2 regions of the Erwinia sp. TECH1 genome follow, and region 2 is predicted to be linked to the other one. Evidence: predicted binding sites of a transcription regulator. Region 2 holds the regulator's gene; the other holds the start of a gene.
What was found. The regulator sigma-54, encoded in region 2, starts transcription at its own class of promoters, with help from an activator protein. The targets are predictions, from matches to a motif close to GTTGGCACANNTTTCGCTNT.

Region 1: a site for sigma-54 is predicted at 2,006-2,025, ahead of glnK (P-II family nitrogen regulator). Genes of this name have one in related genera too.

The regions. Positions count from the first base shown of each region.
Region 1 is NZ_JBSRZK010000001.1:1,360,209-1,364,419, reverse strand. Features, by position in the region: gene tesB (acyl-CoA thioesterase II) at 1-237, shown strand, start outside; gene amtB (ammonium transporter AmtB) at 297-1,598, opposite strand; gene glnK (P-II family nitrogen regulator) at 1,619-1,957, opposite strand; gene ACVWZ0_RS06285 (SmdB family multidrug efflux ABC transporter permease/ATP-binding protein) at 2,208-3,962, opposite strand; gene ACVWZ0_RS06280 (SmdA family multidrug ABC transporter permease/ATP-binding protein) at 3,949-4,211, opposite strand, start outside.
Region 2 is NZ_JBSRZK010000001.1:4,246,085-4,250,295, forward strand. Features, by position in the region: gene lptA (lipopolysaccharide ABC transporter substrate-binding protein LptA) at 1-99, shown strand, start outside; gene lptB (LPS export ABC transporter ATP-binding protein) at 103-828, shown strand; gene rpoN (RNA polymerase factor sigma-54) at 877-2,310, shown strand; gene hpf (ribosome hibernation promoting factor) at 2,333-2,620, shown strand; gene ptsN (PTS IIA-like nitrogen regulatory protein PtsN) at 2,814-3,296, shown strand; gene rapZ (RNase adapter RapZ) at 3,386-4,211, shown strand, end outside.

The DNA.
Region 1 (4,211 bases), 2.9 Mb from region 2:
CCGGTCGCACTCCAGCCGCACGGCAAAGGATTTCTGGAACCGGGAATGCAGGTCGCCACTATCGATCACTCGATGTGGTTTCACCGCCCTTTCGACCTGAATCAGTGGCTGCTTTATAGCGTGGAGAGCACGTCGGCATCCGGTGCCAGAGGCTTCGTACGCGGTGAGTTCTTTACTCAGGATGGGATACTGGTCGCTTCAACGGTGCAGGAAGGCGTGATGCGCCTGCGTCAGTAGCTGAAATAACAAACCCCGCAGAGCGCGGGGTTTGATAGCGAGAGCGGCTGCGAGTCGGCTTACTGGTTATAAGCGTTTTCGCCGTGGCTGTTCACATCCAGACCTTCACGTTCGTGATCTTCGGTCACGCGCAGGCCGACTGTCATATCCGCAACCTTAAAGGCGATAAAGGCGACCACGCCGGTCCAGACCACCGTAATGCCTACGCTATAGAGCTGCACCCAAATCTGATGCCCCATCGTTACGCCAGAGGCATAGCCGACGCCGCCCAGTGAAGAAGAAGCGAATACACCGGTCAGGATGCAGCCTACAATACCGCACACGCCGTGCACGCCGAACACGTCACAGGGATCGTCAACGCGCAGCCATCTTTTCAGCACGGTGACGCCCCACAGGCCTGCCAGGCCGCCGATAATACCGATAACCAACGCGCCGCCAACGCCAACGTAGCCACAGGCTGGCGTAATCGCCACCAGACCCGCGATCGCACCGGAGCAGACGCCCAGCAGCGAAGGCTTGCCGCGCAGCGCCCACTCGCCAAACGTCCAGCTCAGCATCGCGCCTGCGGTCGCCATAACGGTGTTCAGGAATGCCAGCGCCGCGATTTCGTTAGCCGCGCTCGCCGAACCGGCGTTAAAGCCGAACCAGCCGACATACAGGATCGCTGTGCCGGTGAAAACCATCGGCAGGTTATGCGGTTTAAAGGCTTCTTTGCCAAAGCCCGCACGCTTGCCGACCAGGTAAGCGCCGACCAGACCGGCAACGGCGGCGTTGATATGCACCACGGTGCCGCCGGCAAAGTCCAGCGCGCCGTCCTGCGCCAGCAGTCCACCGGACCAGACCATGTGCGCGATGGGCAGATAGGAGAAAGTGACCCAGATAGCCACAAAGATCAGCACCGCAGAGAAACGAATACGCTCGGCCAGCGCGCCAACGATCAGGCCGACGGTAATACAGGCAAATGAAGCCTGGAACGAAACGTGAATATACTGGTAGAAGGTTCCAACCAGCGCCGTCAGCTGAATGTTTTTCAACATCGCCATGCTGAAGTCGCCAAAGAAAGCGTTGCCCGTGCTGAAGGCCAGCGAATAGCCGTAGAGCATCCAGATAACGCACACCATCGCAAAGGTCACGGAAACCTGAGTCAGCATGGACAGGACGTTTTTAGCCCGGATGAGGCCGCCGTAGAAAAGCGCAATGCCGGGTATCGTCATAAACAGCACCAGCGCGGTGCAAATCATCATAAAGGCGTTATCGGCCTTGTCCGCCACGGCTGGCGGTGCCGCCATCGCAAGCGAGGGCAACAGGCTGAGGCTGGCGAGGCCGAAGGTAGTCATTTTTCTCATTTTATCCCATCCCATCACAATTCTTAGCCCCGAGATCAGAGTGCGGCTTCGTCCGCTTCGCCGGTGCGAATACGGATAACCCGCTGTAGTTCAGCGACAAAAATCTTGCCGTCGCCAATTTTGCCGGTGTAGGCGGCCTTGCTGATAACGTCGACAACCTCGTCCAGCTGGTCGTCCGCTATCGCCACATCGATTTTAACTTTTGGCAGGAAGTTCACGCTGTATTCAGCGCCGCGATAAAGCTCGGCATGGCCTTTCTGGCGACCAAATCCCTTGACTTCGGTGACGGTCAGGCCCTGAATGCCAATGGCAGAAAGCGCCTCACGCACGTCTTCTAATTTAAACGGTTTGATTACCACGGTAACCAGCTTCATACGATCCCCTCCAGCTAAAGAAAACGGTGATTCCGCCCTGCGTTAACCAAAGCAAAGGCTGTGCCATAAATCAGAAACGTGCGTTTTAAAAGGCGCGGCGGCAGATATTGCGTACGCGTGGCGGCCTGATGATGACATTAAGCATAGAGGGAAAAAGAAAACGCACCATTAAGGTGCGTTACGCGTCGAAATTGTGCATCGCCGCTGTTTTATCAGCTCGGCCGCCTGCTTTTAGTGCAGCGAAGCGGTATTACGTTTCTTCCAGCTCTTCGCCCGCCAGCTGGAGCTGATACATCTGCCAGTAACGGCCCTGTTTCGCCAACAGCTGCTGATGGTTGCCCTGCTCTACCGCATGGCCTCTGTGCAGCACCAGAATGGTATCCGCATCGATAATAGTAGAGAGTCGGTGAGCGATAACCACCAGCGTGGTTTGCTGACGAACGGCCTTAAGCGCTTTCTGGATCGCCTGCTCCGTGCCGGAATCAATATTCGCCGTCGCTTCATCCAGGATCAGAATTTGCGGCGAGGCGACCAGCACGCGCGCCATCGCCAGCAGCTGCTTCTGACCCACGGAAAGATTGTTACCCTGTTCGCCCAGCCGCGTATAGATACCGTCGGAGAGCGAGCGCGCCAGTTCGGCAAGCTGAACGGTTTCCAGCGCGTGCCAGACCGCCTCTTCGCTTATCGAACGCCCCAGCGCCACGTTAGCGAAAAAGGTGTCGGCCAGCACCACCGGATCCTGCTGCACCATCGCCACGCCTTCGCGCAGCACGCCGTGGCTGAGCCCGGTCAGCGGCCTGCCGTCCAGGCGAATTTCACCCTGCTTCACCGGGTAGTAGCCCATCAGCAAGTTAGCGAGCGTGCTTTTCCCGCTGCCGGTATGGCCGACCAGCGCCACAAAGCTGCGCGAAGGCACGCTGAGGTTGATATCGTTGAGCACGTTGCGATCGTCGCGATAGGCGAAGCTCAGATGTTCAATCTCAATGCGCCCCGAGGCCAGCGGCCGACTATCCTGACCATAGTGCTGGCGAGGCGCGTCCATCAGTTCAAAAATGCGCTCGCCGGCCACTACCGCCTGTTGCAGCATCGACTGCTGGGTGGTCAGCTCAATCAGCGGCTCGTTTAGCCTGCCCAGGTAGTTAATAAACGCGTAAAGCACGCCAACCTCGAAGCTGCCGCTGGAGGAGAAGCCAAACAGCAGCATCAGCCCGCACAGGATCATGGCGGAAAACAGGCTGAGCAGCGGCCGGAGCAGAAAGCCATCCAGCCGTAGCGTTTCCATTCTCGCCAGATAGTGCGAGCGGCTCGCTTCGCTCATCCGCTCACCAAAGCGCGCCTGCTGACGAAACTGCTGGATCACGCTCATGCCGCTGATCACTTCATTAAAGCCGTTGTTAATATCGGCCAGATAGCTACGCACTCGCCGTACGATAGGCGTACTGTAGCGCTGATAAATCAGCATCACGGTCAGTACGGCCGGAAAAATCATTATCGCCACCAGCGCCATGCGCCAGTCGAGACTGAACATCGCCACCAGCATGGCACCGATCAGCGCCGCGCTGCGCAGCACGGTGGCTACCACGGTGACGTAGAGATCGCGCACGACTTCGGTGTCATTGGTCACGCGTGAAATAATCTGGCCAACGGGCTGGGTATCAAAAGCGCTCAGCGGCTGGCGCAGCGCGGCGTCCATGACGTCCGTACGCAGCCGCTGCACTACGCCTACCGCCGCCTCGTTAAACAGCAGCGACTGCCAGTAGTGCAGCGCGGCGGCCAGGATTTGCAGCAGGAGAAAGCTGACGGCCAGCCCGGTGACCAGACCCAGCGGCATGGAATGCTTCGCCACCATGTTATCGATAAAATAGCTGACCAGCACCGGGCCGAGCACTTCCGCCACCGCCGCTATCCACAGCAATACTATCGCCAGGCCAAGCGATTTCCGCCACGGCGAACCGTAGCGCAGCAGGCGTTTCAGCGTGGGCCAGAGCTGATTAAGATTCGCCATGCGGTACCCCTTTCGCGATTTCGTCCTCGTCCAGCGCCGCTTCCAGCTGCTGATAACGATACATATCCTGATACCAGCCGTCCTGGGCAATCAACGCCTCATGCTGCCCGCGCTGGGCCACCGTGCCCTGCTGCATCACCAGGATTTCACTGGCTTCCGTCAGGGCGGACAAACGGTGCGCGCTGATAATCACGGTTCTTCCTGCGCCCCATTTTCTTAAATTATGCAGTATCTGGTGTTCGGTACGGC
Region 2 (4,211 bases):
ATGCAGGCCTACGGCAATACCGGCAAGCGCGTCACTACCGTGCTGGTGCCTTCGCAGCTGCAGGATAAAAACGCCTCCTCCCCCAAGAAGAGTAACTAAGCCATGGCGACTTTAATTGCGCAAAATCTGGCGAAGGCCTACAAAGGCCGACGCGTGGTGGAAGATGTCAGCCTGGAGGTAAAATCCGGTGAGATCGTCGGCCTGCTGGGCCCGAACGGCGCCGGTAAGACCACCACGTTTTATATGGTGGTGGGCATTGTGCCGCGCGACGCGGGCCGCATCGTTATCGACGATGAAGATATCAGTATTCTGCCGCTGCACGCGCGCGCGCGTCGGGGCATCGGCTATCTGCCGCAGGAAGCCTCTATTTTCCGCCGCCTGAGCGTGTACGACAACCTGATGGCGGTGCTGCAAATCCGTGAAGATTTAACGGCGGAACAGCGAACCGATCGCGCCAACGAGCTGATGGAGGAGTTCCATATCGCGCACCTGCGCGACAGCATGGGTCAGGCGCTTTCCGGCGGTGAACGCCGTCGCGTAGAGATCGCCCGCGCGCTGGCGGCGAACCCTAAATTCATCCTGCTGGATGAGCCTTTCGCAGGCGTCGATCCGATTTCGGTTATCGATATCAAAAAGATTATCGAACACCTGCGCGACAGCGGCCTGGGCGTGCTGATCACCGATCACAACGTCCGTGAAACGCTGGCCGTCTGCGAACGAGCCTATATCGTCAGTCAGGGACACCTGATCGCTCACGGCTCGCCTGAGCAAATCCTCCAGGATGAACAAGTTAAGCGCGTCTATTTGGGCGAAGAGTTCAGACTCTGATAAGGTGTTCAGACCGGTCAAGATTTTTAAGGAATAAGTATCCTGAATATGAAGCAAGGTTTGCAGCTCAGGCTTAGCCAACAGCTTGCCATGACGCCACAACTGCAGCAGGCGATACGTCTGCTGCAACTCTCTACGCTTGAACTCCAGCAGGAAATTCAGTTGGCGCTGGAAAGCAACCCGCTGCTTGAACAAACCGATCTTCACGAAGAAGTCGACAGCCGCGAATATCAGGAAAAAGAGGCGCTGGATACCCGCGAGGCGCTGGAACAAAAAGATATGCCGGAAGAGCTGCCGCTCGACGCCACCTGGGACGAAATCTACACCGCCGGCACGCCGTCGGGCACCGGCACCGACTACCACGACGACGAGCTGCCTGTTTATCAGGGCGAAACCACCCAGTCGTTGCAGGACTACCTGATGTGGCAGGTAGAGCTGACGCCTTTTACCGATACCGATCGCGCCATCGCCACCGCCATTGTCGACGCCGTGGATCCGACCGGCTATCTGACCGTTTCTCTTCAGGAGATCCAGGAGAGTATCGGCAACGAAGAGCTTTCTGCGGAAGAAGTCGAAGCGGTACTGAAGCGCGTTCAGCGGTTCGATCCGATCGGCGTCTGCGCACGCGATCTGCGCGACTGCCTGCTGGTGCAGCTGTCGCAGTTCGTGGATGACACGCCCTGGCTGAAAGAGGCCAGGCTTATTGTCAGCGACCATCTGGATCTGCTGGCTAACCACGACTTCCGCAGCCTGATGCGCGTCACGCGGCTGAAAGAGGACGTGCTGAAAAACGCCATGCAGCTGATCCAGTCGCTTGACCCGCGTCCCGGCCAGTCGATTAATACCAGCGAACCGGAATATGTCATCCCGGACGTGCTGGTGCGTAAAATCGGCGCCCGCTGGGTGGTGGAACTGAATGCCGACAGCGTGCCGCGCCTGAAGATTAACCAGCACTATGCTTCGCTGGGCGGCAGCTCTCGCAGCGACAGCGACAGCCAGTTTATTCGCAGCAATTTGCAGGAAGCCCGCTGGCTGATAAAAAGTCTGGAGAGCCGCAACGATACGCTACTGAAGGTCACGCGCTGCATCGTCGACCAGCAGCAGGCTTTCTTCGAGCAGGGTGAAGAATTTATGCGTCCTATGGTGCTGGCGGATATCGCCTCCGCCGTAGAGATGCACGAATCGACGATTTCACGCGTTACCACGCAAAAATACCTGCACAGCCCACGCGGTATTTTTGAACTGAAATATTTCTTCTCCAGTCACGTGAACACCGAAAGCGGCGGCGAAGCCTCTTCCACGGCCATTCGCGCGCTGGTGAAGAAATTGATCTCGGCGGAGAATCCCGCCAAGCCTCTTAGCGATAGCAAGCTGACCACCCTGCTCTCCGACCAGGGGATCATCGTGGCCCGCCGCACCGTCGCGAAGTACCGAGAGTCTTTATCCATCCCGCCCTCAAATCAGCGCAAGCAGCTGGTCTGAACGAACAGATAAGGAAGAGCTTATGCAACTCAATATTACCGGGCAGAATGTTGAAATTACCGAGCCTTTACGTGAATTCGTGGTGGCTAAATTCGCCAAGCTGGAGCAATACACTGACCGTATCGGGCAGGTTTATATTGTGTTGAAGGTGGAAAAGGTGACGCAGGTCGCCGATGCGACGCTGCACGTCAGCGGTGGTGAGTTGCACGCCACCTCGGAAGAAAAAGATATGTATGCGGCGATTGACGGCCTGATTGACAAGCTGACACGCCAGCTGAATAAACATAAAGACAAGCTGAAGCAGCATTAATTACCCTTGCAGCATTGATTATTTTTTCGCCACCCTTATCTGATAAGAATGTGGTGTAAACTAACCGGCTCGTCTTCTGATTGCAGAAGGCGGGCCGTTAATCAACGGGCATAATGCATTCGACTGATGGCCTGCCGAACGATCGGGCAGCGCCGTTTTGCCAGGCGGAAGTGAATACCTAAGTGAACCTATGATGAACAATGACCTGACACTGGAACTGAGCTCGGTCCTGAGCCTTTCCTGTACCCGCAACGGCGTGCACTGCCAGAGCAAAAAGCGGGCGCTGGAGATTATCAGCGAGCTGGCGGCCAAACAGCTTAATCTGCCGCATCAGACGATCTTTGAAGCGATCCTGACGCGTGAACGTATGGGCAGTACCGGCATAGGTAACGGCATCGCGATCCCACACGGCAAGCTGGTGGAAGATACGCTGCGCGCGGTAGGCGTGTTTATCCGTCTCGATCAGCCGGTAGCCTTCGACGCTATCGATAATCAACCGGTCGATCTGCTTTTCGCCCTGCTGGTGCCTGCCGATCAGTGTAAAACGCATCTGCACACGCTCTCGCTGGTCGCAAAACGTCTGGCCGATAAAACGGTCTGCCGCCGACTGCGCGCTGCGCAAAGCGATGAAGAGCTGTTTGCTATCATGGCAGAGGAACCACAAGCCGCCTCTTAAGCCTTTAGTGGGCCGGTCTGTCGGCCCGAGCGTATGCACAGGGAAGTTCCCCGTCCCTTTGGAAAGGCTTCAAATCAGGAGAATAAGTCATGGTGCTGATGATCGTCAGCGGGCGTTCTGGTTCCGGTAAGTCCGTCGCGTTGAGGGCGCTGGAGGATATGGGCTTCTACTGCGTGGATAATCTGCCCGTGGTGCTGCTGCCGGAGCTGGCCAGGTCACTGGCGGATCGTAACATCTCGGCGGCCGTCAGTATTGACGTGCGCAATATGCCAGAGTCGCCGGAGATCTTTGAGAAAGCGCTGACCGGCCTGCCCGACAGCTTTTCGCCGCAGCTGCTGTTCCTGGATGCCGATCGCAATACGCTGATCCGGCGCTACAGCGATACCCGACGCCTGCATCCGCTTTCCAGTAAAAATCTTTCGCTGGAAAGCGCCATCGATGAAGAGAGCGATCTGCTGGAGCCGCTGCGCTCGCGTGCGGATCTGATCGTCGATACCTCGGAGATGTCGGTGCACGAGCTGGCCGAAATGCTGCGCACGCGCCTGTTAGGCAAGCGGGAACGTGAACTGACGATGGTGTTTGAATCCTTCGGCTTCAAGCACGGTATTCCGATCGATGCCGATTACGTGTTCGACGTCCGCTTTCTGCCGAACCCGCACTGGGATCCGAAACTGCGGCCGATGACGGGGCTGGATCGTCCGGTGGCCGCTTTCCTGGATCGTCATACCGAAGTGCACAATTTTATCTATCAGACGCGCAGCTATCTTGAACTCTGGCTACCGATGCTGGAAACCAACAACCGCAGCTATCTTACCGTGGCGATTGGCTGTACCGGCGGCAAGCATCGCTCGGTTTATATTGCCGAACAACTCGCTGACTATTTCCGCTCGCGCGGCAAGAACGTGCAGTCCCGTC